DNA from 4 places in the Shinella oryzae genome. Region 1 is predicted to be linked to each of the others. Evidence: predicted binding sites of a transcription regulator. Region 1 holds the regulator's gene; each other region holds the start of a gene.
The links. Region 1 encodes LexA, which represses DNA repair genes until DNA is damaged. Its sites were predicted from a motif close to TGTTCNNNNTGTGTTCNG; they were not measured.
Positions count from the first base shown of each region.

Region 2: the regulator LexA is predicted to act here: its motif matches at 4,091-4,108, upstream of K6301_RS09420 (ribonuclease T2 family protein).
Region 3: the regulator LexA is predicted to act here: its motif matches at 3,433-3,450, upstream of K6301_RS16115 (YifB family Mg chelatase-like AAA ATPase).
Region 4: the regulator LexA is predicted to act here: its motif matches at 4,049-4,066, upstream of radA (DNA repair protein RadA).

Region 1 is NZ_CP081987.1:1,306,451-1,314,014, reverse strand. It holds gene trpD (anthranilate phosphoribosyltransferase) at 1-705, shown strand, start outside; gene trpC (indole-3-glycerol phosphate synthase TrpC) at 714-1,529, shown strand; gene moaC (cyclic pyranopterin monophosphate synthase MoaC) at 1,529-2,023, shown strand; gene K6301_RS06560 (molybdopterin molybdotransferase MoeA) at 2,023-3,246, shown strand; gene lexA (transcriptional repressor LexA) at 3,340-4,062, shown strand; gene K6301_RS06550 (ComEC/Rec2 family competence protein) at 4,255-6,774, opposite strand; gene gltA (citrate synthase) at 7,081-7,564, shown strand, end outside.
Region 2 is NZ_CP081987.1:1,907,742-1,915,305, reverse strand. It holds gene K6301_RS09440 (thiamine pyrophosphate-binding protein) at 1-691, opposite strand, end outside; gene caiB (succinate--glutarate CoA-transferase) at 688-1,884, opposite strand; gene K6301_RS09430 (DMT family transporter) at 2,049-2,993, opposite strand; gene K6301_RS09425 (alpha/beta hydrolase) at 2,990-3,949, opposite strand; gene K6301_RS09420 (ribonuclease T2 family protein) at 4,125-4,889, shown strand; gene ettA (energy-dependent translational throttle protein EttA) at 4,997-6,646, shown strand; gene K6301_RS09410 (ArsR/SmtB family transcription factor) at 6,857-7,564, shown strand, end outside.
Region 3 is NZ_CP081987.1:3,301,797-3,309,360, reverse strand. It holds gene K6301_RS16130 (LysE family translocator) at 1-81, shown strand, start outside; gene cysK (cysteine synthase A) at 209-1,174, shown strand; gene K6301_RS16120 (VOC family protein) at 1,236-1,634, shown strand; gene K6301_RS16115 (YifB family Mg chelatase-like AAA ATPase) at 1,814-3,343, opposite strand; gene gshB (glutathione synthase) at 3,542-4,486, opposite strand; gene K6301_RS16105 (YraN family protein) at 4,604-4,972, opposite strand; gene rsmI (16S rRNA (cytidine(1402)-2'-O)-methyltransferase) at 4,962-5,861, opposite strand; gene dnaN (DNA polymerase III subunit beta) at 6,123-7,241, shown strand; gene pmtA (phospholipid N-methyltransferase PmtA) at 7,448-7,564, shown strand, end outside.
Region 4 is NZ_CP081987.1:942,020-949,583, reverse strand. It holds gene K6301_RS04665 (cyclopropane fatty acid synthase) at 1-279, shown strand, start outside; gene K6301_RS04660 (replicative DNA helicase) at 570-2,069, shown strand; gene K6301_RS04655 (hypothetical protein) at 2,135-2,728, opposite strand; gene alr (alanine racemase) at 2,831-4,000, shown strand; gene radA (DNA repair protein RadA) at 4,103-5,506, shown strand; gene K6301_RS04640 (CvpA family protein) at 5,648-6,250, shown strand; gene purF (amidophosphoribosyltransferase) at 6,444-7,564, shown strand, end outside.

The DNA of each region.
Region 1 (7,564 bases):
GTCGCCAAGCACGGCAACCGCGCGCTCAGCTCTAAGTCGGGCACGGCGGACGCCCTCTCCTGCCTCGGCGTAAAGCTCGATATCGGTCCGGCGGATATTGCGCGCTGCGTGCACGATGCCGGCCTCGGCTTCATGTTCGCCCAGCTGCATCATCCGGCGATGAAGCATGTCGGCCCCTCCCGCGTCGAACTGGGAACGCGCACGATCTTCAACTTGCTCGGCCCGCTTTCCAATCCCGGCGGCGTGAAGCGCCAGTTGCTCGGCGTCTTCTCTCCCCAGTGGCTGCTGCCGCTGGCCGAAGTCATGCGCGATCTCGGTTCGGAAAGCCTGTGGGTCGTGCACGGCGAAGGGCTGGATGAGATCACGACGACGGGCACCACCCAGGTCGCGGCCCTGGAAGGCGGCAAGATCCGTACGTTCGAACTGACGCCGGCCGATTTCGGGCTGCCGCAGGTGACGCTCGACGATCTGCGCGGCGGTGATGGCGCGCACAATGCCGCGGCCCTGCTCTCCGTGCTCGGCGGCGCGCACATGCCCTATCGTGACATATCGCTCGCCAATGCCGCGGCCTCGCTCGTCGTCGCCGGCAAGGCCGAGACCCTGGCGGATGGCATGACACTCGCCACCGAATCGCTCGAAAGTGGCCGCGCACGCGCCGCCCTGGAACGACTCGTCACGGTTTCCAACGAAGCCGCGACGGGTTAGGATTGCTCATGACCGATATCCTGAAGAAGATCGAAGCCTACAAGCTGGACGAAATTGCCGCCGCCAAGGCGCGTGTGGCACCGGCGGAGCTTCGCGCCCGCATCCACGACCAGGAACCGCCGCGCGGTTTCTTTGCCAGCCTGAAGGACAAGAAGGCACAAGGCCGGTTCGGCCTGATTGCGGAAATCAAGAAGGCCAGCCCTTCCAAGGGCCTCATCCGCCCGGATTTCGATCCGCCGGCGCTTGCCAGGGCCTATGAGGCCGGCGGTGCGGCCTGCCTTTCCGTGCTGACCGACGCGCCGAGTTTTCAGGGCGCGCCGGAATTTTTGACGGCCGCACGCAACGCCTGCGCACTGCCGGCACTGCGCAAGGACTTCATGTTCGACAGCTACCAGATGCTGGAAGCGCGCGCCTGGGGTGCCGACTGCATCCTGCTCATCATGGCCTCTCTCGACGACGACACGGCGAAGATGCTGGAAGACTCCGCCTTTTCGCTCGGCATGGATGTCCTGATCGAGGTGCATGACGAAGCGGAAATGGAGCGCGCGCTCAAGCTGAAATCCAAGCTTGTCGGCATCAACAACCGCAACCTGCGCACCTTCGCGGTCGATCTCGCCGTTTCTGAAAAGCTCGCCGGCATGGTGCCGGAGGACCGGCTGCTCGTGGGCGAGAGCGGCGTGTTTACCCATGCCGATTGCCAGCGCCTCGCCAAGGTCGGCATCTCCACCTTCCTCGTCGGCGAAAGCCTGATGCGCAAGGATGACGTGACGGCGGCGACGCGCGACCTGCTGACCGGCTCCGCCGACATGCTGGCGGCGGAATGATGGGCGACGACGCCCGCACGCTCACCCATATCGATGCCGCCGGCGAAGCCCATATGGTCGATGTCGGCGACAAGGCGGAAACGGTGCGGATAGCCGTGGCGGAAGGTTTCGTACGCATGCTGCCCGCCACGCTCGACCTCATTCTCAAGGGCGATGCGAAGAAGGGCGACGTCATCGGCACGGCGCGCCTCGCAGGCATCATGGCCGCCAAGCAGACGTCCAGCCTCATTCCGCTCTGCCACCCGCTGATGCTCAGCAAGGTTTCCGTGGAAATCCGCGAGGACCACGCCCTGCCCGGGCTGCGCATCGAGGCCATGGCCAAGCTCACCGGCCGCACCGGCGTGGAGATGGAGGCGCTGACCGCCGTCAGCGTCGCGTGCCTGACCATCTACGACATGGCAAAGGCGGTCGACCGCGAGATGGAAATCGGCGGCATTCGCCTCGTCGAAAAATCCGGCGGCCGTTCCGGCGACTACAAGCGCAGGGACGGCTGATGTCCCTTCTTCTCGTTGCCGACGCCCTCAACCGCCTGCTGTCCGCGGCCAAGCCGGTGAGGCGGACGGAAAGCGTCCCGCTCCACGACGCCGCTGGACGCGTGCTGGCCGACGATGTCGCCGCCCGCCTCACTCAGCCGCCTTTCGACAATTCGGCGATGGACGGTTATGCCGTCCGCCACGCCGACATCGCGGAGGTCGGATCGGTGCTCAGGGTCGCCGGCCTGTCCTCCGCCGGCCACGCTTTCGACGGCACGGCGGGCCCGGGGGAAGCGGTTCGTATCTTCACCGGTGCGCCGCTGCCGGCCTTCGCCGATACGGTCATCCTTCAGGAAGACACCGAGCTTCTGGAAGACGGCCGCATCCGCACGACGTTCCTCACGCCCAAGGGCCGCCATATCCGCCCGCGGGGGCAGGATTTCACCGACGGCGAGGTTGTGCTGAAGGCCGGCCAGGTGCTGGATGCCGGCCGGCTGACCGTTGCGGCGGCCATGAACCACCCGGACCTGCCCGTCTATTCGCGCCCGCGGGTCGCGATCCTTGCGACGGGCGACGAACTCGTGCCGCCGGGAGAGACGCCCGGTGCAAGCCAGATCATCGCCTCCAACAGCTTCGGCGTCGCGGCCATCGCGCGCGAAGCCGGCGCAGAGGTGATCGATCTGGGCATCGTGAGAGACGACAAGCAGACCATATTGGATGCCGTGCGCCGGGCGCTGGAAATGGACATCGACGTGTTGGTGACGCTCGGCGGCGCATCCGTCGGCGATTTCGATCTCGTTCAGCCCGTGCTCGGCGAGGCCGGCATGGCACTCGATTTCTGGCGCATCGCCATGCGTCCTGGCAAGCCGCTGATGGTCGGCCGCCTCGGCGATATCCAGGTGATCGGCCTGCCCGGCAATCCCGTCTCCAGCCTTGTCTGCTCCTATCTCTATCTGGAACCGCTGGTCCGCAAACTCGCGCGCCTGCCCGCGATGAACCGGGTGCGCCCGGCCGCCGCCGCCGTGCCGCTCAAGCAGAACGACCGCCGGCAGGATTACATTCGTGCGCGACTCGTGCGCGGCCCGGACGGCGGTCTCCTCGTCACGCCTTTCGACAAGCAGGATTCGTCGATGATGAAGATCTTCGCCGAATCCGAAGGGTTGCTGATCCGCCCGCCGCATGCACCGGCAGAGGAGCCCGGCGCGCTCTGCGACGTCCTCGTTCTCAGGGAACCGGCGGCCTGAATGGTATTATTGTGCGCGCAGGCCCTTGCGGAACACATGTGGAACGGATAGTGTCTGTTCTGGATTTGTTTCACGATTCTCGTTGGAGAGGCCATGCTGACGCGCAAACAACAGGAACTGCTCCTGTTCATTCACGAGCGTATGAAGGAATCCGGCATTCCTCCGTCCTTCGACGAGATGAAGGATGCCTTGGATCTCGCCTCGAAGTCGGGCATCCACCGCCTCATCACGGCGCTTGAAGAACGAGGCTTCATCCGCCGCCTGCCGAATCGGGCCCGCGCGCTCGAGGTGATCAAGCTTCCGGAGGCCTATTCGCCAAGCCTCCAGCCGCGCCGCGGATTTTCGCCGTCGGTCATCGAAGGCAGCCTCGGCAAGCAGCCCCCCGCCGTGACGCCATCCAAGCCCGTGGCGCCACAGCCGACCATGTCGTCGTCTGTTTCCGTTCCGGTCATGGGCCGTATCGCCGCCGGCGTTCCGATCTCCGCCATCCAGAACAACACGCACGAGATCACCGTCCCGGCCGAAATGATCGGCAACGGCGATCACTATGCGCTCGAGGTGAAGGGCGATTCGATGATCGAGGCCGGCATTCTCGATGGCGACACGGTCATCATCCGCAACGCCAGCACCGCCAATCCCGGTGAAATCATCGTTGCTCTCGTCGACGACGAAGAGGCGACGCTGAAGCGCTTCCGCCGCAAGGGCGCGTCCATCGCGCTTGAAGCCGCGAACCCGGCCTACGAGACCCGGATCTTCGGGCCCGACCGGGTCAAGATCCAGGGCAAGCTCGTGGGGCTTATCCGCCGGTATCATTGAGACGCATTGGACAAGCATTATAGCGCGTGGTGAGCGTCTTGTCAGTTCAGGACCGCAGCTCGGGTATGATGGAGCTTGGCGGCTAAGGTCTCCCCTCGCTTCGCCCGGTGCTCTGCCGTTAGCGATAGCGTGCGGTCAGGTGGCTTTTTCTACGATCGCTGCAAATCGGGAAGCTTGGCCGCTCGGCTGACTTCATGGCAATTGAAGAGGCGAGCGATCGACCTCCTTGGTCTCAGTCTCTGCCGGCGGCGTTGCGGCTGCCGTTTCGAAAGTGTCGCTGCGCCAGTCATAGGTGCGATGCCTTGACCAGGCGCGCGCCAAGGTTTCCACGGCCGGCATGTCGGTCGCGCCGGCGAGGCTTGCGGTGGGATCGTCGATCGGCGGCGTGATTTCCAAAGCGCCCGTTCGGCGCAGATGACGTGCGGTCACAAGCCTCGCACCCGAGCGGCAGCTGTCGAGCCGCAGGGCGAAGGGTACGACGACGAGATCAGCCGTGTCGCAGGCCGTGCCCAGAAAGGCCGTATCCTCAAGGGTGACGATCGTCCAGCTGCTCGGCGAAACGGCAGCGCAGAAGGCCTTCGCCTCGCAGACGAAGGTATGCGCCTGTCGCGCTGCCGCGATAGCCTCCGTCATCGCGTCCTTCGCCTTCGTCCTGTCCGCCTTGCGGCGCGGTCGTTTCCTGTCGGTCCCGGCAGCGGCTTTCTCCGTCGCCGTCTCCGCCAGCAGCAGGTCGGCGGTCTTTCGCAGTTCCGGCTTGGTCAGGTCGCCGAGCCGCATCGCGCGACGCCATTGGTCGTAGATGAAACCCGGCGGCTTGGCGCGGTTCGTGGCAACCGCATCGCCGCGCAGGATCGCAACCAGACGCCCGTCTTCGGAGATGAGCAGTTCCGGTTTCCCGCGCGTGGACGGCCAAAGGGCCACCAGCGCACCGGCGACAATGAAGACCGTCCCGGCATGCCGCAGCCGCGTGCGCAGGATACAGAGCAGCCCCCCGCCGACACCGATCAGCAGGAAGGCGGACATGGGAATTTTACCGGTGACGATATCCCCGCCCTTCCAGCTCGAAACCCACGACGCCAGCGCGATCATCCATTCGATGCCCTTGCCCATGATGGCAAAGGGAACGGCATCCAGCCCGAAGGGCATGAGCAGGACGGCGATGAGGCCAAAGGGCATGACGATCGCGCTGATCGCCGGCATGGCCAGCAGGTTGCCGGCAAGCCCGTAGGCCGGCACGCGGTGAAAGTGGCCGATGGAGTAGATCAGCGTCGACAGGCTTCCGATCGCCGACGACAGCAGAAGTCCGCCGAAGAAGCGCCCGGCCACGCCGCCGGTCAAGCGCAACGCGCCGCCTTTGCCCTCCTTGCGCACGGGCCGCTCGCGCCACGCCGCATAACCGGCGACGAGGCCGAGCGTTGCGGCGTAGGACATCTGGAAGCCGGGATTGGTGATGGCGGAAGGCGTGACGGCGAGGATGATGATGGCCGACAGCGCCACATTGCGCATACTGATGGCGGAGCGGCCGAAGAGCACGGCGATCAGCATCACGCAGATCATGATCCATGACCGGACGGCCGAGATCGCGCCGCCCGACACGAGAATGTAAAGCGTGACCATGAGGAGTGCACCGCCCGCCGCGATCTTGCGCGTGGGAAATCGTTCGGCAAAGCCCGGTATGAGCGCCATCAGCATGCGCGCGCCGACAAGGAACGTGCCGGCCGCGAGCACCATGTTGAGACCGGAAATGGCCAGGACATGGGCGAGCCCGGCCTGGCGGAGCGCCTCCACCGTCTCCTCGCTGATCGCCCGCTGTTCCGCCGTCACCAGAGCCGCGGCGATCGCGCCGGCATCGCCCCCGATGCGTCCTCGGATATGCTCGGTCAGGTTGTTTCGCCATATCGCGATCCGCTGCGATATGCGGTAGCTCCACCCGGTCGGAGCGGTCTCGATTGCGACCGGCGCACTGTAGAAATAACCGACCGCGCCCGTGCCGGCGAAATATGCGTCGAAGGCGAAGTCGTTGAGGCCGGCCAGGGCCGGGCCCGAGGGTGGCCCAAGACGCGCCCGGCCCGATATGCCGTGGCCGATGGCGATGGGGTCGTGACGGCTTCGCGCCAGAAGCGTAACAACCTGCGGCGCGCGTTTCAGAGCCGGCTCGCGCGTCTTCTCCAGCGCGATGCGATACCGGATCGCGTTGCCCGCACCGCTTTCGCGCGCCAGCACCCGCCCTTCGATCACGGTCGTCACGGGCGTGTCGAGAATGACGGTATCGAGCCGTGCACTTTCGAGCGCTGCGAGAAGCATGCCGATCGGAACGAGGAACGCGCCACCCGCCAGGATCGCGCCCAAATCCTCGCGATGTCGAAGCCGCCAGGCGGGCACCGCGGTGGCGATGGCCCCTAGCACCATGGCATAAATCGGTGGATCGGCCTCGGCGGCAAACCAGAGAGCCGCGCCTATTCCAAGGAAGACCGGAACGAACAGGAAGAAGTGCCCGTGGCCGCGCTCCTCGACCAGCGCCTCCGACAGGCTTTCTCGGACGGCGCGGCGCGGCCGGAGCCAGACCAAAGCCTGACTGTACCACGGCGCGGATGTCCCAGCCGGCGCAGGAGCATCGTCGAACGCAGCGGGCACCGCGCCATCGCCTGGCCGGACATCCCACTTATAGGCCTTCGCGGCCCGCTCCCGCTCTGCGATCTCCGTTCCGGCCATGCGCCCGGCCTCACTGTCCCCGCCGCATCATGCAATCGATCGGCGCAACATTCAATCGAAAGTAGATGAAGCCGATGGTAAGGCAGCCAGAAAGGATGCGCCCTCCGCAATTTTCCGACCACCCTCAATAGTTGCTTGCAACTTCGCTCAAAGGGTAGATATTGCGTTGCCGGAAAGCCTGTTACCGCAATGCACAATTTGCCTTTCGTATCGCTTGGCAGGACATCGCAAATGGGCTAGCAAAACGGGCATGTTCGTGGCGCCGGTACAACCGGATGCCGCCATTCGAAACAACGGAGGATCGTTATGACAGGAAAAGGCGCGGACGTATCGGTCGGTGGCAAGACAATCGAGCTGCCGACGCGATCCGGGACGATCGGCCCCGATGTGATCGACATCGGCACGCTCTACAAGAACACGGGTACCTTCACCTACGATCCCGGCTTCACCTCCACGGCCTCGTGCGAATCGAAGATCACCTATATCGACGGCGATGAGGGCGTGCTGCTGCACCGCGGCTACCCGATCGAGCAGCTGGCGGAACACGGCGACTTCCTGGAAGTCTGCTATCTCCTGCTGTACGGCGATCTGCCGACGAAGGCCCAGAAGGACGACTTCGACCATCGCGTCACGCACCACACGATGGTGCACGAGCAGATGAGCCGCTTCTTCACCGGCTTCCGCCGCGATGCCCACCCGATGGCCGTAATGTGCGGCTGCGTCGGCGCACTGTCGGCCTTCTACCACGACTCGACTGATATCACCGACCCGCACCAGCGCATGGTCGCCT
Region 2 (7,564 bases), 600 kb from region 1:
AGCAGGAGACCGGCAGGGACCAGCGCTCGGCGAAGGCGGTGACATCAGCGACGCTCTCCTGCGACCAGCGCGTGCCGCCGAGAATGACGAGCGGGCGTTCGGCTTTTTCGAGCAGGGCGGCGAGTTCGGCCATCTGTTTTGGGCCGGGATGGGCTTCGACCGGCCTATAGGCCTTCGCGTCCACGGCCTCGACCGCGTCCCTCAGCATGTCCTCCGGCAGGGCGAGCACGACGGGACCGGGGCGCCCGGAGGTCGCGACGGCGAAGGCGCGGGTCACGAATTCCGGGATGCGGCGGGCGTCATCGATCTCGGCCACCCATTTCGCCACCTCGGTGAAGGCGCGGCGGTATTCCACCTCCTGAAAGGCCTCTCTTTCGCGCGCGTCGCGCTGCACCTGGCCGATGAACAGGATCATCGGGATGGAATCCTGCCGGGCGATATGCAGGCCGGCAGAGGCATTGGTGGCGCCCGGGCCGCGCGTGACCATGCAGATGCCGGGCTCGCCGGTAAGCCGGCCCCAGCAATCGGCCATCATCGCCGCACCGCCTTCCTGGCGGCAGACGAGCACGTCGATATCGGTATCGTGCAGCGCATCGAGCACGGCGAGATAGCTTTCGCCCGGAACACAGGCAACGCGTTTGACGCCATTGGCGACGAGGGCATCGACGATCAGCTGGCCACCGGTCTTCATGCGTTTTTCTTTCCCGTTTCGAGCGTTGCGAGTTCGGCCATCACGGCTTCGGTGTGCTCGCCGAGCCGCGGGCTCGGCCTGTCGTAGACGAGCGGCGTGCCGGAAAAGACGATGGGCGTGCGCACGCCGGGAATGACGTTGCCATCCGCATCCGGCAGGTCGACGCGCAGGCCGCGCGCCTTGACCTGCGGATCGTCGAAGGTCTCGGCAATCGAATTGATCGGCCCGGCCGGCACGCCGTCCCGTTCGCAGGCAGCCAGGAGCTCGGCCTTGGCGATGGCCGCCGTCGCGGCAGTGACACGGCGGCGCACCTCGTCGCGGTTTGCGACACGCGCGCGGTTGGTGGCGAAGCGCGCGTCGTCCGCCATGCCTTCGAGCTTCAGGATGCCGCAGAGCTTGCGGAACTGCCCGTCATTGCCCACGGCCAGAATGACATGGCCATCCGATGCCGGCACGACCTCGTAAGGCGAGATATTGGGATGGGCGTTGCCGAGACGCGTCGGCGCCGTGCCGGAGGCCAGGAAATTCATGTTCTGGTTCGCCATCACGGCGGATTGCACGTCGAGCAGCGCCATGTCGATGTGCTGGCCCTTGCCCGTCTTCATGACGTGGATGAGGGCGGCCTGGATTGCGGTGACGGCATAGATGCCGGTGAAGATATCGGCGATGGCGACGCCCGCCTTCATCGGCTCGCCGTCCGGCGCGCCGGTGACGGACATGAAGCCCGACATGCCCTGCACGATATAGTCGTAGCCGGCGCGTGCGGCATAGGGGCCGTCCTGCCCGAAGCCGGTGATCGAGCAGTAGATGAGCTTCGGGTGCCGTTTGGCGAGGCTCGCATGGTCGAGCCCGTATTTCACGAGGCCGCCCACCTTGAAGTTTTCGATCACCACATCCGCCGTGGCGATGAGGCGGTGGACGGTGTCGCGGCCTTGCTCGGTCTTCAGGTCGACGGCGATGGAACGCTTGCCGCGGTTGGTGGAATGGTAATAGGCGGCCGAGAGGTTTTCGCCGTCCTTGCCCATCACGAAGGGCGGGCCCCAGGCGCGGGTATCGTCGCCGCCATCCGGGTTCTCGATCTTGATGACATCGGCGCCCAGATCGGCCAGCATCTGCCCGGCCCAGGGGCCGGCAAGGACCCGTGCCAGTTCGATGACCCTGATGCCGGCAAGCGGCAGGTTCGACTTGTCCATGGTGCACTCCTCCGCGATGGCCGCATGCATGCACCCATCGGGCTTTTCGCCTGTTTTCCCCTGGATAACAAAAAGCCCGCGGGCCGCATAGCGGCGGGGACATGGCAGGTGATGACGGCTCAGACTGACTTGATGCCTGCCGCGCGCGCCGCATTTCGCTTTCGTCAGATCGGCGTGTTGACCGGCGGGATGGTGGCGGTCTTGCCGACCTGCCGCTCGCGCCAGATGACATAGAGGCCCGAGCCGATGATGATGGCGATGCCGAGCCATTTGACGGCATCAGGCAGATGATCGAACACCCACCAGCCGAGCACCGTCGCCGAGACGATTTCCAGATATTGCAGCGGCGCGAGTGTCGAGGCCGGCGCGGAGCGGTAGGCATAGACCCCGAGCACGCCGGCAATGGTGGCGGCGATGGCGGCGCCGGCAATGTAAAGCGTGTTCTCCAAGTCCGGCATGACCGGGGTCAGCATGCCGATGCCGAGGCTGTTGCCGACGGCGAGCAGCAGGCCGGCGAACAGCGCACCCCAGAAGCCGGCATAGAACTGCATGGACCAGGGATCCTCCTTCTGGGCAACCAGCCGTGTCAGCAGAAAGAAAAGGGCCAGCGAGAACGCCGCGACGACAGGCATCAGCGCGATGAGACCCACCTCCTGCAGGCTGGGCCGGATGACGAGCAGCGAGCCGAAGAAGCCGACGGCGCAGGCCGTGTAGCGCCGCCAGCCGATGGTCTCCTTCAGCACGATCGAGCCGAGGATCGTCAGGATGATCGGCTCGACGAAGAAGATGGCGATGGCATCCGCCACCTCCATGACGGCGAGCGCCGTGACGAAGCTGATCATGGTGATCGCCATGAGCAGGCCGCGGGCCGCATGCAGGCCCATCTTGCGCCAGGTCACATCCAGCAGCGTGCCGCGCATCAGGCAAATCGGTGCCAGCACCACCATCTGGAAGAGCAGGCGCACGAAGGTGATCTCGGTGGCCGGCACGGCGGTGACGGCGAGCTTGGCGAAGATATCGATGACAGGGGACACCAGCACCGAGAGAACCATGAGGAAGAGCCCGAGGCTGACCTCGTTGCGCAACGGCGTTACGGCAGACGTGCTCATGCGGCTTCGGGGCTCCGGCGTTTCGTTTCCGCCACGCGCCGGCACCAGCCGGAAAAGGCGTCCACGGCCGGGTCGCGCAAAGGCGGGATCTCGTTCAGCGTCTCGTGGCGCATGCCGGGATAGACTGTTGTCGTCACGTCCTCAAGCCGCGATTTTTCCAGCCGCGCTGCGAAGGCGCGCGTCGCCCTGCCGTTCTCCGTCGCTGGATCCTCGCCGCCGCCGACCAGGTGGATCGGCAGGGATTTCGGCAGGCGGCCGAGCCCTTCGGCGGAGGCATCGGCGAAGGTGACGGCGAAAATGTCGAGCCACATCGAGACATTCACATCGAAGCCGCACAGCGGATCGGCGATATAGGCATCCACCGCGGCGGCATCGTGCGACAGCCAGTCGAAGGGCGTGCGCGCGCCGGCGATGCGCTTGCCCCAGGCGCCGAAGGTGAGGCGGGGCAGGATGCCGCTCGGCACATCGGACCCCTTCAGCATGCGCTCCGCGGCCAGCACGACCTGCGCGACCCGCCCGGCCAGTCCCGGCTCCAGGTTGGAATTCCACACGGCCAGCGCATCGATATCGCCGGGACGGGCCTCGGCATAGGCGAGCGCAAGAAGGCCGCCCATGGAATGGCCGAACAGCACGACGGGCAGGCCCGGATGCCGGCCGATGGCCAGGTCGCGGACCGCGCGCATATCCTCCAGCACGCGGTCGACGCCGTTCTTCGGCGCGAACTGGCCGCGCGGTGCATCCCGCGCCGTCGTATGGCCGTGGCCGCGATGATCGTGCGCATAGACATGGAATGCCTCGTCCGCCATGCGCGCCGAAAAGGCGCCATAGCGGGCGCTGTGTTCGGCAAGGCCATGGCTCAGGAGCAGGATGCCGCGCGGCTTACCGCGCGCCGGCGCATGGCGCAGCGCAAGCGTCGCGCCGCTCGGGCTGTTGAGCGTCTGGACTTCGGAAAACACGGCCATTCCTCCCGTTTGCCTAGAGGTCAACGTGATTTGCGCAGGAAAGACAATGGGATGCGACGTGTATTTTCGCCAATGCTCGCGTTTATCGCGATTTTCATTCTCTGGGGTTGCATTTTCATGATTTTTGGTTGCATATGATCTTGTTTTGTTCTCATCAAGGGAGCCCGTCATGAAGACGATCGTCGCCTTGCCTGTTCAGGCCGCATTATCCCTGTTCATCGCCTGCCTCATGGTTTTCGCACCGGCCGCCGCATGGGCGCAATCCGCGCCCGCGAAGGGCGGCACGCGTGAGGTCTTGTCCGTCGGCTGGCAGGCCGGCTATTGCGCGGCGCGGCCGAAGAGCAAGGGCTGCATCGGGTTTTCGGCTTCCACTGGAGCGGTGCAACGTTTCTCGCTGGTCGGCCGTTTCCAGCCGCGCAAGAGCTATTGCGGCGTCGAGACCGGGCTCGCGCAGAAGGCGAAAAAGGGGACATGGACCGATCTGCCCGAGGTCACGCTCGCATCGGCGACCAGGGACCGCCTCATGGCCGCCATGCCGGCCGTGCGATCCGGTTTCGACCGCAGGCTTTGGCTGAAAAGCGGCAGCTGCGTCGCGGCGTCGGCGGAAGCCTATTATGCCCGTTCGCTGGATCTGCTCGACCAGCTCAACGCATCGCCGGTGCTGACGGTCTTTGCCGGCAAGGCCGGCGGCACGGTCACGCTGGCGGAGGTGCGCAAGGCCTTCGATGCCGCCTTCGGCTCAGGCGCCGGCGAACGTGTGCGCCTGACCTGCCGCAAGACCGGCAACCGCACCGTGGTCACCGGCCTGACCATCGGCATTGCTGCCGGCGAGGGGGCGCTTCCAATGCTGATCGCAGACGCCAAGCCCACGACGTCGCGGTGCACGGAGGGTTGGACGGGCGCGCCGACGGCCGACCGGGCGGCCCTGCAATAGACGCCGGCCGCTCGCATGGGCCTGTATGCGCTGGCTTCAAGAGATTGCCGCGGGCGGATAATTCGCCTACATAGCGGGCAAATTTGTCCGACCCGGAGCGCGTTTGCATGGCACGTCAATTCATCTATCACATGTCGGGGCTCAACAAGGCCTACGGCGCCAAGAAGATACTCGAGAACGTCAACCTGTCCTTCTACCCGGATGCCAAGATCGGTATCCTCGGTCCCAACGGTGCGGGTAAGTCGACCGTTCTGCGCATCATCGCCGGCAAGGACAAGGAATATACCGGTGAAGCTTGGCTCGCCGAGGGCGCGACCGTCGGTTACCTCGAGCAGGAGCCGCAGCTCGACCCTGCCAAGACCGCCTTCGAAAACGTGATGGAGGGCGTGGCCGACAAGCAGGCTGTTCTCGACCGCTACAACGAACTGATGATGAACTATTCCGACGAGACGGCGGACGAGGGCGCCAAGCTTCAGGACATCATCGACAGCCAGAACCTCTGGGACCTGGAGCAGCAGGTCGAGATGGCGATGGAGGCCCTGCGCTGCCCGCCGAAGGATGCCGATGTCACGGTGCTTTCGGGTGGTGAACGCCGCCGCATCGCGCTCTGCCGCCTGCTTCTGTCGCAGCCGGACCTGCTCCTGCTCGACGAACCGACCAACCACCTCGACGCCGAAACCATCGCGTGGCTGGAAAAGCACCTGCGCGACTATCCCGGCGCCGTGATGATGATCACCCACGACCGCTACTTCCTCGACAACGTCACGGGCTGGATCCTCGAGCTCGACCGCGGCCGCGGCATTCCCTACGAAGGCAACTATTCCGCCTACCTGCAGGCCAAGGCCAAGCGCATGCAGCAGGAGTCGCGTGAAGAAGCCGGTCGCCAGAAGGCACTGTCGCGCGAACAGGAGTGGATCGCCTCCAGCCCGAAGGCCCGCCAGGCCAAGTCCAAGGCCCGTATCAAGGCCTATGAGCAGCTGGTCGATGCCGCCGAGAACATCCGGCCCGGCGACGCGCAGATCATCATTCCGGTCTCCGAGCGCCTCGGCAACGTCGTCGTCGAACTGGAAGGCATCAAGAAGGGCTTCGAAGGCCGCACGCTGATCAACGACCTGTCGATCAAGCTGCCGCCGGGCGGCATCGTCGGCATCATCGGGCCGAACGGCGCGGGCAAGTCGACGCTGTTCAAGATGATCACCGGCCAGGAGCAGCCGGATGCCGGGTCCATCCGCATCGGCGACACCGTCCATCTCGGCTATGTCGATCAGAGCCGCGACACGCTCGACCCGAACAAGACCGTCTGGGAGGAAATCTCCGGCGGGGCGGAAGTCATCAAGCTCGGCAAGTTCGACATGAACAGCCGTGCCTATTGCGGCGCCTTCAACTTCAAGGGCGGCGACCAGCAGCAGAAGGTCGGCAATCTCTCGGGCGGCCAGCGCAACCGCGTGCACCTCGCCAAGATGCTGAAGGCCGGCGGCAACGTGCTGCTGCTCGACGAACCGACCAACGACCTGGATACGGAAACGCTGGGTGCGCTCGAAAGCGCGCTCGAAAGCTTCGCCGGCTGCGCGATCATCATCAGCCACGACCGCATGTTCCTCGACCGCCTCGCGACGCATATCCTCGCCTTCGAAGGGGATGGCCATGTCGAGTGGTTCGAAGGCAACTTCGAGGACTACGAGCAGGACAAGGTCCGCCGCCTCGGCCCCGATGCCCTCAATCCGGGCAGCCAGGCCTACAAGCGCCTGACGCGCTGAGCCTGCTACCGACGCGTTCGAAAAACCCCGGTTCTCCGGGGTTTTTCTTTGCCGCCGATAATGGGAAGATCGGTATCCCAGCGGCTTGCCGCCAGTCCTGCGATGATCAACGGCGGGGCGGGTTTGCGCGGGACAGGTTCCTGTGGATTGGCTCTTGCAAGTAGCGGGTTAATCACATAAACATATCTTTATGTCTTGATTGGAAAAGCCATGGGCGACGCGCAGAAACTCGGACTTGATGACATCGTTGATATCCTGAAGGCCGCCGGCGAGCCGACGCGCCTTCGTCTGCTCGCGCTGCTTGCCCATGGCGACCTGACCGTGACGGATCTTACCGACATTCTCGGCCAGTCCCAGCCGCGCATTTCGCGTCACCTGAAGCTTCTCGCCGAAGCCGGGCTTGTCGATCGCTATCAGGAGGGGGCATGGGCCTTCTTCCGGCTCAGCCAGGGCGGCGCGGCCGTGGCGCTGGCGCGCCAGCTGCTTGACACGGCCGATGGGGCGGATGCGGTTCTGGCGCGCGACGACGAGCGGCTGCGTGTGCTGAAGAAGGTGCGGGCCGACAAGGCGCAGGCCTATTTCAGCCGCAACGCGGCCGACTGGGATGTAATGCGCCGCCTCCATGTCAGCGATGCGGAGGTGGAGGCGAAGCTTGCCGCGATGATCGGCACCGAGCCGGTCGATGCCTTCCTCGACCTCGGTACCGGCACGGGCCGCATTCTCCAGCTGTTCGAAGGGCTCTACCAGCGCGGCGTCGGTGTGGATGCCAGCCGCGACATGCTGGCGGTGGCGCGCGCCAATCTCGACCGCGCGGGCATCACCAAGGCGTCGATCCGCCACGGCGATATTTTCAACCTGCCGCTCGAGCGCGATGAGTTCGACGTGGTGACGATCCATCAGGTGCTGCACTTCCTCGAG
Region 3 (7,564 bases), 1.3 Mb from region 1:
AAGGCCCTGCAAAGGCTGAACCGCGTCGCCGCGAGCGTTCTTGCCGGGACGGCCGCCTATATCGCGACGAGGGCGGCCTGACGGGAGCGGGCTTTCGCCGCGGAACGACCCGATTATTCCACAACCGGCGCTTTTGCCGCGAAATCCGGACTCGTCTAAAGGCCCATTCCCTCCTACATTCCCGTCAACGAGAACCAGGAGGTACCCGATGAGCGACACCCGCAAACCCGGCCGCGGCCGCGTCTATGCATCCATCACCGAGACGATCGGCGACACACCCCTTGTGCGGCTCGACAAGTTCGCCAAGGCAAATGGCGTCGTCGCCCATCTTCTCGGCAAGCTCGAATTCTTCAACCCGATCGCCTCGGTGAAGGACCGTATCGGCGTGGCGATGATCGAAGCGCTGGAAGCGCAGGGCAAGATCACGCCCGGCCAGTCGACGCTGGTCGAGCCGACATCGGGCAATACCGGCATCGCGCTGGCCTTCGCGGCGGCCGCCAAGGGCTATCGGCTCATCCTCACCATGCCCGAGACCATGTCGATCGAGCGCCGCAAGATGCTCGCCCTGCTCGGCGCCGAGCTCGTGCTGACCGAGGGGCCCAAGGGCATGAAGGGCGCGATCGCCATGGCCGAGGAACTGGCGAGCACCATTCCCGGCGCCGTCATCCCGCAACAGTTCGAGAACCCGGCCAACCCGGAAATCCACCGCAAGACGACGGCCGAGGAAATCTGGAACGACACCGACGGCGCCGTCGACATCCTCGTGTCCGGCATCGGCACCGGCGGCACGATCACCGGTGTCGGCCAGGTGCTGAAAGCCAAAAAGCCCGGCTTCAAGGTCGTCGCCGTCGAGCCGGCCGACAGCCCGGTGCTGTCAGGCGGCAATCCCGGCCCGCACAAGATCCAGGGCATCGGCGCGGGCTTTGCCCCCGCGATCCTCGACAAGTCGGTCTACGACGAGGTCGTGACCGTGAGCAATGACGAGGCCTTCCAGAATGCGCGCCTAGTGGCGCGCCTCGAAGGCGTTCCGGTCGGCATCTCCTCGGGTGCGGCCCTTACGGCCGCCGCCAAGGTGGGCAGCCGCCCGGAAAATGCCGGCAAGACGATCGTCGTCATCATCCCGTCCTTCGCGGAACGTTATCTTTCGACCGCGCTCTTCGAAGGCCTCGCCTGACAGAGGATGGGCCCGCCGCGCCAGAACCGCGGCGGGCCTTCCGCAACGAGCAAGCTCCGACATGCTCCACCATCTTTCCCTCGGCGTTCACAGCCTGGACCGGGCCGTCGTGTTCTACGACGCCGCGATGGCGGCGCTCGGCTATGCACGCGTCTGGTCCGACATCCGGCCGGGCGAGCCCGGACAGGCTGTGGGTTACGGTTTCGCGGGCGGCGGCGACAAGCGCACCATCAAGGAACTTGGCGTCGCTGCGCATCCTCCCGGGCCGGGCTTCCACATCGCCTTCGCCGCGTCGAACCGCGCGGCCGTGGACCGTCTCCACGCGGCCGCACTGGCGGCCGGCGGCACCGACAACGGCGCACCGGGGCTTCGGGCGCAATATGGCCCGGACACTTATGCCGCCTTCGTCATCGACCCGGACGGGCACCGGATCGAGGCCGTCTTCAAGGGGCAGCCGTGACGACACGGCACGCCGCATGACCCGCTCGATACCGCGCGCCATCCTCCCGTTCACGCCGCCAGTCGCGGGCCCGGCGCTAGAGCATTTCCGGTGAACTCCGGTTCACCGGAAATGCTCTAGATTCCTGTTTTTACCGCATTGTCCGACGCCGAAGCGACTTCGCTTCGGCTGGAATTGCTCTAGGCCGCAACCATCCGCTCCCCCACGATGCGATAGGAAATGGCTTCCGCCAGATGGATCCGTCCGACGATCGGGGTTTCGTCGAGATCGGCCAGCGTGCGCGCGACCTTGAGAACACGATGATAGCCCCGCGCGGAAAACCGCATCTTCTCCGCCGCGTCGCGCAACAGTTGGAGGCCCGCCGGATCGGGCTCGGCCATGCGTTCGACGAGGGCGGTGGAGGCGCGGGCGTTGCTGGTCACCCGGGGCATGCCCAGACGGGCGAACCGGTCGACCTGCAGGGCGCGCGCGGCCGCGACGCGCCGGGCGACCGCTTCGCTCGGCTCGGTGGCCACGGGGCGGATGAGATCGCTTGCCGAAACCGCGGGCACGTCGATGCGGATATCGATGCGGTCCATGAACGGGCCGGAGACGCGGGCTTGGTACTCGCTCATGCAGCGCGGCCCGCGCGCGCAGCTGCGTCCCGGCTCGCCCGCCATGCCGCAGCGGCAGGGATTCATCGCCGCGACGAGCTGGAAGGCTGCGGGATAGCTGACGCGGTGGTTGGCCCGCGCGATGATGCATTCGCCCGTCTCGAGCGGCTGGCGCAAGGCATCGAGCGCCTGCGGCGAGAATTCCGGCAGCTCGTCAAGGAACAGCACGCCGTTATGCGCGAGCGACACCTCGCCGGGCCTTGCCCGCGATCCGCCGCCCACAAGGGCCGCCATGGTGGCGGAATGATGCGGTGTGCGGAACGGGCGCCGATCCGAAAGGCGCCCTCCGGAAAGCTGGCCGGCGATGGAATGGATCATCGAGACGTCGAGCAGTTCCGCCGGCGAGAGCGGCGGCAGGATGGCGGCCAGGCGCGCGGCAAGCATGGACTTGCCCGAGCCGGGCGGCCCGACCATCAGCAGATTGTGGTTGCCTGCCGCCGCCACTTCCAGCGCGCGCTTGGCGCTTTCCTGCCCGCGGATATCGGCAAGATCGGGCAGGCCGGCGGCCGCGGCGCGAATGGCCGGCGCCGGGCGCGACAGGACCTGGCTGCCCTTGAAATGATTGGCAAGCGCGATCAGGCTGCGGGGCGCCAGGATATCGAGACCGCCGCCGGCCCAGGCGGCTTCCGCGCCGTTTTCCGCCGGGCAGATCAGCCCCTTGCCCAGCGCATTGGCCGCCATGGCCGCCGGAAGCGCGCCGGCAACCGGCGCGATCGTGCCGTCGAGATTGAGTTCGCCGATGACGAGATAATCCTCCAGCGCATCGCCCGGCACCGCCCCCAGCGCCGTCATCAGACCAAGCGCAATGGCGAGGTCGTAGTGGCTGCCCTCCTTGGGCAGGTCGGCCGGGGCGAGGTTGATCGTGACCCGCTTGGGCGGCAGCGAGAGGCCGGAGGCGTGCAGAGCGGCCTGCACCCGCTCGCGGCTTTCGGCGACCGCCTTGTCGGCGAGGCCGACGATCTGCATGCCCACCTTGCCGGGCGCGACCATCACCTGCACATCGACAGGCACGCCCTCGATGCCCTGAAACGCTATTGTCCCGACACGCGCCACCATGACTGCCCCCGCTCGCTCCAGCCGAAAACGGACCATCAACCCGCCCCAGGGTTGCAACTGCAAATCTGGCATGGAATGCGGAATGAAACAAGAACAATTATAGAACTTGAGCGAGAATTATCCGCGCGCCGGTTGCGGGCGGTTGTATCGGCGGAACAAAGGCGGTGCGGCGGCGAACCGCGGGCCCCGCCGCCGGCGTCAGCGCTTGCTTTCGATGGCGTCCCACAGCAGGGCCGCTATGTCCGCGCCGCCGAACTTCTTCACCTCGCGCAACCCCGTCGGCGAGGTGACATTGATCTCCGTCATGTAGTCGCCGATGACGTCGATACCCACGAGCAGGAAGCCGCGCTCGCGCAGCGCAGGCCCGATGCGGGCGCAGATTTCCCTTTCGCGCGCCGTCAGTTCCGTCGGCTCCGGGCGGCCGCCGGCATGCATGTTGGAGCGCGCATCATGCTCGGCCGGCACGCGGTTGATCGCACCCACCGGTTCGCCATCGACAAGGATGATGCGCTTGTCGCCCTTGCGGACATCGGGCAGGTATTGCTGGGCGATGAAGGGCTCGCGGAACATCTGGCCGAACATTTCGAGCAGCGACGACAGGTTGCGGTCATCCTTGGTCGAATGGAAGACACCGGCGCCGCCATTGCCATAGAGCGGCTTGAGGATCATGTCGCCCATCTCGTCGCGGAAGCGGCGGATCTCGGCGGGATCGCGGGTGATGAGGGTCTTCGGCATCAGGTCGGCGAATTCGGTGACGAAGATCTTCTCCGGCGAATTGCGCACCCAGGCCGGGTCGTTGACGACGAGCGTCTTCGGATGGATCCGCTCGAGCAGATGCGTGGAGGTGATGTAGGACATGTCGAAGGGCGGATCCTGGCGCAGAAGAACCACGTCCATGGTCGAGAGATCGACGCGCTCGGCCTCGCCAAGCGTATAGTGGTCGCCCTTGATGTCGCGCAGCTCCATCGGCTCGACGCTCGCATAGACCTTGCCGTCACGCAGGCTCAGCCGGTCGGGCGTGTAGTGGAAGAGCCTGTAGCCGCGGGCCTGCGCCTCGAGGCTCATGGCGAAGGTGGAATCGCCGGCGATGCTGATGGTCGACACATGGTCCATCTGGACCGCGACGTTCTTGATCTTAGCCATGAAAGGTCCCCTCAGGAATGCCGCACACATTTAGGACGCCGCGGGCGCGAAGACAACGCCGGCCGGAGGCGAAATCCGCGGTGGTGTCGCCTGGATAAACTTCCCGTCTCTTTCTGTTCAGAACGCATCCACGAAATGCCTTGGAAGCCGCCATGGCCGCACCGCGACGATGTCGTAGCGCAGGGAAAGACGGTGGGCGTCGGGCTGGCGGGACAGCCAGATCTCGCTCGCAGCGCGGATGCGACGCTGGGCCGTGCCGGTCACCGCGAAGACGGCGCTGTCGACATCGCGGCGCGCCTTCACCTCCACGCAGACCACCAGATCGCCGCGCCGGGCGATGATGTCGATCTCGCCGGCCTTGGTGCGGTAGCGGATGGCCCGGATGCGATAGCCCTTGGCGAGAAGATAGAGCGCGGCGAGATATTCCGAGACGTGCCCGCGGCGGAAGGCCTTGAGCCGGGTCGGATCCGCCGGCCTATCGCGCATCGCCGTCCTTCAGGTCGAGAAGGCGCTGGTAGAGATCGCGCCGCGGCAGGCCGGTCTGGCGGGCCGCCTCGGTCGCCGCCTTGCCGGCCGGCATGTCCCGGACGAGCTGCGCAAGCAGGCGGTCGACGTCTTCCGCCCCGGGTGCGGCCGCCTCGCCCGGCGGGCCGATGACCAGCACGATTTCGCCCTTAACCGCGCCGGCCTCGGCATAATGCGCGGCAAGCTCGCCCAGCGTGCCGCGGCGGAATTCCTCGAAGGTCTTGGTCAGTTCGCGGCAGACGCAGGCCGGCCGGCTTTCACCCAGCACATCGGCCGCGGACACCAGCGTGGCGGCGATGCGATGGGGCGATTCGAAGAAGAGAAGCGTGGCGGGAACGCCGGCAAGCTCGGCCAGCCGGTCGCGCCGGGCCTTGTCCTTCGATGGCAGGAACCCTGCGAAGAAGAAGGCATCGTTCGGAAGACCCGCACCGACAAGGGCGGCCAGCGGCGCCGAAGCGCCGGGAATGGGCACGACACGGTGACCAGCCTCGATGGCGAGCAATGCGAGGCGATAGCCGGGGTCGGAGACGAGCGGCGTGCCGGCATCCGACACCAGCGCGACGGATTTGCCCGCATCGAGCGCCGCGATCAGGCGCGGGCCCACCTCGTCGGCATTGTATTCATGATAGGCGTAGGGCCGGTTGACGATGCCGTAGCGGTCGAGCAGCACGCGGGTGACGCGCGTGTCCTCGCAGGCCAGCACATCGGCGCCGGCCAGCGTTTCGAGCGCGCGAAGCGTGATGTCGGAGAGGTTGCCGATGGGGGTCGCCACGAGATAGAGCGCCGGCTCCAGCGGCCGGGCGGGCACCACGGCATTGTGCAGGCGGAACGTCCTGCCGCCTTCGCCCATCCCGCTTGCCACGCTTTCGTCCCGCATCGATCCCACGCCTTTCCGGCCGCGTGAACGGCCGTGCATTCCACCCCTTATGGTCGAGCACCGGCACGCTCGCAAGAGACGACGGTTGACTATCGCGTGTCGCGCACCGTTAGCACTTGCAATCCGTCGCGAAATTCTGCCATTTTGCCCGTCCCATCTTTCCGGCCTGGCCGGAATTTCAAGGCAATGCCGCGCCGGTTTCCGGCGTGCCAGCGGTCGAAAGCGGTACAGTTCATGCGCATTACTCTCGAGCGGTCCAATCTCCTGAAGTCGTTGAACCACGTTCATCGCGTGGTCGAGCGGCGCAACACGATCCCGATCCTCTCGAACGTTCTGCTGCGCTGCGACGGCGCCAGCCTCGACATGAAGGCGACGGACCTCGACCTCGAGATCACCGAGGCGACGCCCGCGCAGGTCGACCAGGCCGGCGCCACGACCGTTCCGGCCCACCTGCTCTACGATATCGTGCGCAAGCTTTCCGACGGTTCGGAAGTGGCACTCGCCACCAATGCCGACGGCTCGTCCATGTCGGTCACGTCGGGCCGCTCGAAATTCTCGCTGCAGTGCCTGCCGCAGTCCGATTTCCCCGATCTCACCGCCGGCAGCTTCTCGCACACGTTCCGCCTCAAGGCGACGGACCTCAAGATGCTGATCGATCGCACGCAGTTTGCGATCTCGACGGAGGAAACCCGCTATTACCTCAACGGCATCTTCATCCACACCATCGAGAGCGGCGGCCAGCTGAAGCTGCGCGCCGTCGCCACCGACGGCCACCGCCTCGCGCGCGCCGACGTGGAAGCGCCCTCGGGCTCCGAGGGCATGCCCGGCATCATCATCCCGCGCAAAACGGTCGGCGAGTTGCAGAAGCTCGTGGACAATCCCGAGCTCGTGGTCACCGTCGAGGTGTCGGATGCGAAGATCCGCTTCACCATCGGCTCGATCGTGCTGACCTCCAAGCTGATCGACGGCACGTTCCCGGATTACCAGCGCGTGATCCCGACCAACAACGACAAGGAACTGAAGATCGACTGCCAGTCCTTCGCGCAGGCCGTCGACCGCGTCTCCACCATCTCGTCGGAACGCGGCCGCGCCGTGAAGCTGGCGTTGGCCGAAGGGCAGCTGACGCTGACCGTCAACAACCCGGATTCGGGAAGTGCCACGGAAGAACTGCCCGTCGGCTACGACAACGATCCGCTCGAAATCGGCTTCAACGCGAAGTACCTGCTCGACATCACCGCGCAGCTTTCGGGCTCGGAAGCCGTGTTCATGCTGGCCGATCCGGGCTCGCCGACGCTCGTGCGTGATCTCGCCGGCGACGACGCGCTATACGTTCTGATGCCGATGCGCGTCTAGGGCCGATCGCGCGGCATCGGGAAACCGTTCAGGAACCCGCTGGCCGCCGGCGGGTTCTTTTTTACCCGATCGCTGACCGGAAACGCCTGACAGCGACGCAATCAGACTTGTTTTTGACGCAAACCGCGTCGCATATTCGCCGGGCCGTTGAGTCGAGGGGGAACAACCCGCCAGCGGCTTGCGGATGAACCATGAAGGGGAACGACATGACGCTTCGCATGAAGGTGAAGGAACGCTTCGGCAAGAAATTCGACGACGAGATCCGTTTCTTCAAGGGTTGGGTGAGCAACACCAAAGCGGTCGGCGCGATCATCCCGACCTCT
Region 4 (7,564 bases), 360 kb from region 1:
CACTGGCGCGAACGCTTCATGGCCCGGCGCGACGAGGCCAAGGCGCTCTACGACGAGAAGTTCTGCCGGATCTGGGAGTTCTATCTCGCAGCGTCCGAGAGCGCCTTCCGCTGGCAGAACCTCGTCGTCTTCCAGCTCCAGCTCGCGCATGACCAGGAAGCGATCCCGCTGACCCGCGACTATATCGGCCGCGGCGAGGATTGCCTGAAAGCGCATGAGGGCAATCCCAAGGGCGAGCAGCGCGGCCCGCGGCAGTTTCCGCAGGAAGCCGCGCTTTAAAAAATCTCCGGTGGACACGCGTTCACCGGGGACGCTCCACGCTCTGTTTTTTGCGCATTGTCTCCCGCCGAAGCCTTCGCGCTTCGGTGGGACGCGCGCGGGGATTCGCACTGCGAGTCAATCGAAAGCCAGGGCCCCCCGCAGGAATCCGGGCTTGCTGTGGCGGGCCTGCCTGTGGAAAAGTCTAAGACCGGGCTTAACCACCGGTGTGAGTCGGATGCGCTTGACCCCCGCCGGTACATGACCCAAACCATCGACCTTCGCAAAAGAGGACGGGGAGATTCGGGACGATGAATGATGCCGTGCGCAAGCTCAGCCAGGCCGGTCACGACAATGCGGAGCTTCACCATCGCGAGGCGCCGAACAACGTCGAGGCCGAACAGGCGCTGCTGGGCGCCATTCTCGTCAACAACGATGCCTATTACCGCGTCTCGGACTTCCTGAAGCCGATCCATTTCCACGAGCCGCTGCACCGCAAGATCTACGAGCTTGCCGGCGATACGATCCGCATGGGCAAGATCGCCACGACGATCACGCTCAAGACGCACCTGCCGACGGACGGACGCGTCGGCGACCTGACGATCCCGCAATATCTCGCCCGCCTGGCGGCCGAGGCCGTGACGATCATCAACGCGGAAGACTATGGCCGGGCGATCTACGACCTCGCGCTGCGCCGCTCGCTGATCAATATCGGCGAGGACATGGTCAACATCGCCTATGACGCGCCGCTCGACATGCCGCCGCAGACGCAGATCGAAGACGCCGAACGCCGCCTGTTCGAACTCGCCGAGACCGGCCGCTACGATGGCGGCTTCCAGTCGTTCAACGATGCCGTCGCGCAGGCCATCGACATGGCCGGGCAGGCGTTCGAACGCGACGGGTCGCTGTCGGGCATCTCCACCGGCATCCATTCGCTCGATGCCCGCATGGGCGGCCTGCAGCGTTCGGACCTTATCGTGCTTGCGGGACGTCCCGGCATGGGCAAGACCTCGCTTGCCACCAACATCGCCTACAACATCGCGGCGTCCTACGAGCCCGAAGTGCAGGCGGACGGCTCCTTCAAGGCGCGCAACGGCGGCGTCGTGGGCTTCTACTCGCTCGAAATGTCGTCCGAGCAGCTGGCGACCCGTATCATTTCCGAGCAGACGGAAGTGTCTTCCTCGAAGATCCGCCGCGGTGACATTTCCGAGGCCGATTTCGAAAAGCTCGTCGCCTGCAGCCAGATGATGCAGAAGGTGCCGCTCTATATCGACCAGACCGGTGGTATCTCCATCGCGCAGCTTTCGGCGCGCGCGCGACGCCTCAAGCGCCAGCGCGGCCTCGATTGCCTCGTGGTGGACTATATCCAGCTCATGACCGGCTCGGGCAAGTCGAGCGACAACCGCGTGCAGGAAATCACCCAGATCACCACGGGCCTCAAGGCGCTGGGCAAGGAACTGAACGTGCCGATCATCGCGCTTTCCCAGCTTTCCCGTCAGGTGGAAAGCCGCGAGGACAAGCGCCCGCAGCTTTCGGACCTTCGCGAATCGGGCTCCATCGAGCAGGACGCGGACGTGGTGCTCTTCGTGTTCCGCGAGGAATACTATGTGAAGAACCTCGAGCCGCGCGACGAGTTCGATCCGAAATACGAGGAATGGAAGATGAAGTTCGAGGCCGTGAAGGGTACGGCCGACGTCATCATCGCCAAGCAGCGTCACGGACCGACCGGCACCGTGAAGCTCGCCTTCCAGTCGGAATACACCCGCTTCACCGACCTCGCCGACCCGTCCTTTACCCAGTACGAGCACTGAGGACCGGTTCAAGCCATCGCTCTTTGCTAGAACGGCCGGGCCCTGCCCGGCCTTTTTTCGTTCGCCTACTGCTTCGAAAAGGCCGGCGCCTTGCAGATGCCGGCAACGATGGAGAGTGCCTTGCGGGCGCGTTCCTTTTCCCGTGCATCCGTCAAGGTCAGGTCCAGCCGGTCGGCACAGACCATGTCAGAAGCGGTTTCGCCCGAAAGCGATATGCGCGTGGCACAGTGCAGGTCCTTGCCGGTGAGAACGATTTGCACCGCCTTGTCCGAATCGACCGGCACCGGCTTGACGCCGGCGATCATGTCGTCGGCCGAGGCATAGGCGCGGACGGAGGTGACGCGGCGCAGGTCCACCATGCCGAATGTCACGGTCGCCCACTGGCCGGGAAACTGCAGCGCGGACATGAAGCGGGCGCGGCACGGGACGCCGCCCACCTCCAGCCGGGTGACAAGGCGCGGCGCGTCGGGGTTTTCGACGATGGAGTAATAGAGCGCGGCGCTGTCGTCCTCCTGCGGCTTGCCGTCGTCTCGGGCAAGCCCGAGCAGCGTCGCGTGAGCGTCGCGGATATCCGCTTCCGTCGGGGCGTCCTGCGCAACGGCCGGCAGGGCCAGGAGTACCGTCGCAGCGGCAATGAACGATGGTTTTACGCGCGCCATGGTCGCTCCTGTTCGCGCCGCACCATAGGGCCGGCACCGGGCCGCCGCAATGCGGGCTGCGACCGTATTGCCGCCACAGTCCACAGGCTGTATTTCCACACGATGAGCAAACATCCAGCTTCCGGCCGCCCCACGCTTCCTGTCGCAGGCGAGGATCATGCCCGCCTGACGATCGACCTTTCCGCGCTGGCCGACAACTGGCGCGCCATGGCCCGCCGCTCGGGCGCCGCGCGCACCGCCGCCGTGCTGAAGGCCGACGCCTACGGCATCGGGCTGGAGCCAGCCGCCAAAACGTTCCACCAGGCCGGCGCGCGCGATTTCTTCGTCGCCACACCGGCCGAAGGGGCGGCGGTCCGCACTGCGCTGCCCGATGCGCGCATCTATGTGCTTTCGGGCATGTGGGCGGGCGCCGAGCGGCTGTTCTTCGAATTCGACCTCGTGCCGGTCATCGTCTCCGAGGAGCAGCTGGTCGTGTTCATGTCGGCGATCGCCGACGGCGGGGACATTCCCTGCGTGCTGCATGTCGATACCGGCATGAGCCGTCTGGGACTGAGGGTGGAGGATGCGCTGGCGCTGGCCGAGGACATCGCGCGTCCCGCGAGCTTCTCGCCGATCATGCTCTTGAGCCACCTCGCCTGCGCCGACGAGCCGTCCCACGCGCTCAACCGACAGCAGCTCCAGCGCTTCCGCAGCGTCGTTTCCGCCTTCGGCGATATCGACGCGACGCTTGCCAATTCCGCCGGCATCTTCCTCGGCGAGGACTATCACTTCACCCTCACCCGCCCCGGCATCGCGCTATATGGCGGGGCCGCGGTCAATGGCGTGCCGAACCCTATGAAACCGGTCGTCACGGCGGAGGCGCGCATTCTCCAGGTGCGCGACGTGAAGGCCGGCGAAAGCGTCGGCTACGGCGCCGCCGTGGTCTGCGCCCGCGATACGCGCGTCGCCATTGCCGCCATCGGCTATGCGGACGGCTATATGCGCAGCCTTTCCAGCGCCGGCATACCGCTGCGCCGGACCGGCCTTGCCGGCCCGAGCGGCATGCTGCATGGCCGCACCGTGCCGGTCATCGGCCGCGTGACCATGGACCTCACGCATTTCGACGTGACGGACATGCCCGCGGGAAGCGTGCGGCCGGGCGACTTCATCGAACTCTTCGGCAGGACCATGCCGATCGAGGATGTGGCGCGCGCCGCCGGCACCGTCGACTACGAACTTCTCACCAGCCTGGGCAACCGCTACGAACGGCGTTACGAGGCCGTAAAGAAGTAGGTCGCCCTCCCACGACGGCGCACTCGGTGCTCACCCGCGAACTGGACTTGTTCCCGTTTTGTGCTATTGCCATGGGCAACTGATACCGGAGAAGAAGTCCTGATGGCGAAAGGCCGCACTCAATTCGTCTGCCAGAACTGCGGCACCGTGCATTCCCGCTGGGTGGGAAAATGCGAGGGCTGCGGCGAGTGGAACACCGTGGTCGAGGAAGACCCGATGGGCGGCATCGGCTCGGGGCCCGGCAAGGTGCCGAAGAAGGGCCGCCCCGTTGCGCTGACGGCGCTCTCCGGCGAGATCGAGGAAGCGCCGCGCATCCATACCGGCATCGCCGAACTCGACCGTGCCACGGGCGGCGGCTTCGTGCGCGGCTCGGCCGTGCTGATCGGCGGCGATCCCGGCATCGGCAAGTCGACGCTGCTGATGCAGGCCGCCGCCGCCCTCTCCCGCCATGGCCACCGCATCATCTATGTCTCGGGCGAAGAGGCCGTGGCGCAGGTCAGGCTGCGTGCGCAGCGCCTCCAAGCACACCAGACCGACGTGCTGCTCGCTGCCGAGACCAATGTCGAGGACATCCTGGCCACCATCGGCGAAGGCAAGCGCCCGGACCTCGTCATCATCGATTCGATCCAGACGCTGTGGAGCGACACGGCGGAGGCCGCGCCCGGCACGGTGACGCAGGTGCGCACCGGTGTGCAGGCCATGATCCGCTTCGCCAAGCAGACGGGCGCGGCCATGGTGCTGGTCGGCCATGTCACCAAGGAAGGACAGATCGCGGGACCGCGCGTCGTGGAACACATGGTCGATGCCGTGCTCTATTTCGAGGGCGACCGCGGGCACCATTACCGCATCCTGCGCACCGTGAAGAACCGCTTCGGCCCGACGGACGAGATCGGCGTGTTCGAAATGTCCGACAAGGGCCTGCGCGAGGTTTCCAATCCGTCCGAACTCTTCCTCGGCGAGCGCAACGAGAAGGCGCCGGGCGCGGTGGTCTTCGCGGGCATGGAGGGCACGCGGCCCGTGCTGGTGGAAGTGCAGGCGCTGGTGGCGCCCACATCGCTCGGCACGCCGCGCCGCGCCGTCGTCGGCTGGGATTCGGCGCGCCTTTCGATGATCCTCGCCGTGCTGGAGGCCCATTGCGGCGTGCGGCTCGGCCAACACGACGTTTACCTCAATGTGGCGGGCGGCTACCGCATCTCGGAGCCGGCGGCGGACCTTGCGGTGGCCTCGGCGCTGGTTTCCTCGCTTGCCGGTCTTGCCCTTCCCGCCGATTGCGTCTATTTCGGCGAAGTCAGCCTGTCGGGCGCCATTCGTCCGGTTGCGCACACCGCCCAGCGCCTCAAGGAGGCGGAAAAACTGGGGTTTTCGCAGGCCCTGCTGCCCGCGGGTTCAGCCGAACTGCCCAAGGGCACCGGCAGCCGCTGGAGCGAGATCGAAGGCCTGCCGGACCTGGTGGCGCGCATCGCCGGATCGAAGAGTGCCCTCAAGCGGGAAGACGAGGACGTCTGACGGCCTTCGGCAGCGGGTCAATGCCCTGTGGGAAACACGGGTTTGAAGCGTGCCGAACCGGGACGGCGAAGACGCCTTCCGCTAACGTGCGCTTCGCACGGGGCGGGCCTGGCGACATTTCGGGTTTGGAGTAGGACGAACATGCCCATCACAATTCTCGACGGTATCGTCATCGGCGTTGCGCTGTTCTCCGCCGTGCTGGCGATGGTGCGCGGCTTCTCGCGCGAGGTTCTTTCCGTCGCAAGCTGGGTCGGTGCCGCGGCTGCCGCCTATTTCCTCTATCCCGTCCTTCTGCCCTATGCGAAGGACTATACGACGAGCGACACGGTCGCCATGGTCGGCTCCGCCGCCGCCGTCTTCCTCGTCGCGCTCATCGTGATCTCCTTCATCACCATGCGCATCGCCGACTTCATCATCGACAGCCGCATCGGCGCGCTCGACCGCACCCTCGGCTTCCTGTTCGGGGCCGCACGCGGCATCCTGCTCGTCGTCGTCGCCATGCTGTTCTTCAACTGGCTGGTGGCGCCGCAGCAGCAGCCGTCCTGGGTCACCACCGCCAAATCCAAGCCGCTGCTCGACAATCTCGGTTCGCGTCTCATCGCGCTGCTGCCGGAAGATGCCGACGCGACGATCATCGACCGCCTGCGCGGCAAGCAGACCGACGGCGCCACGGAGGATCCGGACGGTGCGGCCGGCGGGACCAACCAGGCGCCTGCCGAAGAGACGCCCGCGACGAACGGATAAGACAGTCAGGGGAGCCGCCACTCGCGAAAATTGACGAAGGCAGGCTCCCCGTTTTTTTGTTAGGATGAAAGAACCGCCACTGATGCTCCCGGGCCTCGGTGGCAAATGCTTTAGGCCATACCCATATGGGGCATGGCCGGAGTGGTGAAGACCCCCGTGCAACCTCCCAGGTTCCGAGCAAAGGCTTGCAGCAATGAGCGATTTCCTCTTCCCCGGCCGCCACGACGACGATCTCGACGGCGATACGCTTCACGAGGAGTGCGGCGTTTTCGGCATTCTGGGCCATCCCGATGCCGCAACGCTGACCGCACTCGGCCTGCATGCGCTCCAGCATCGCGGCCAGGAGGCGGCGGGTATCGTCTCCTTCGACGGCACGCAGTTCCACACCGAAAAGCATATGGGCCTCGTCGGCGACCATTACACCAATCCGGTGACGCTGGCGAAGCTGCCCGGCAACATGGCGATCGGCCACACGCGCTACTCCACGACGGGGGAAGTGGCGCTGCGCAACGTGCAGCCGCTGTTTGCGGAACTGGAAGTCGGCGGCATCGCCGTCGCCCATAACGGCAACTTCACCAACGGCCTGACGCTGCGCCGCCAGCTCATTGCCGGTGGCGCCATCTGTCAGTCGACCTCGGACACCGAAGTCGTTCTCCACCTCATCGCCCGCTCGCGTTACACCAACACGACCGACCGTTTCATCGACGCGATCCGCCAGATGGAAGGCGGCTACTCGATGCTCGGCATCACCCGCACGAAGCTGATCGCCGCACGCGACCCCACGGGTATCCGCCCGCTGGTCATGGGCGAACTCGACGGCAAGCCGATCTTCGCCTCGGAAACCTGCGCGCTCGACATCATCGGCGCCAAGTTCATCCGTGACGTGGAGAACGGCGAGATCGTCATCTGCGAAATCCAGCCCGACGGCTCCATCACCATCGAGGCCAGGAAGTCCGGCAACGCGCAGCCGGAACGGCTCTGCCTGTTCGAATATGTCTATTTCGCCCGCCCCGATTCCGTCGTCGGCGGCCGCAGCGTCTATGTGGCGCGCAAGAACATGGGCATCAACCTCGCCAAGGAACACCCTGTCGAGGGCGACGTCGTCGTGCCCGTGCCCGACGGCGGCACGCCCGCGGCCCTGGGTTACGCCCAGGAGAGCGGCATCCCGTTCGAATACGGCATCATCCGCAACCACTATGTCGGGCGCACCTTCATCGAGCCGACGCAGCAGATCCGCGCCTTCGGCGTGAAGCTGAAGCACTCGGCCAACCGTGCGATGATCGAAGGCAAGCGCGTCATCCTGGTGGACGATTC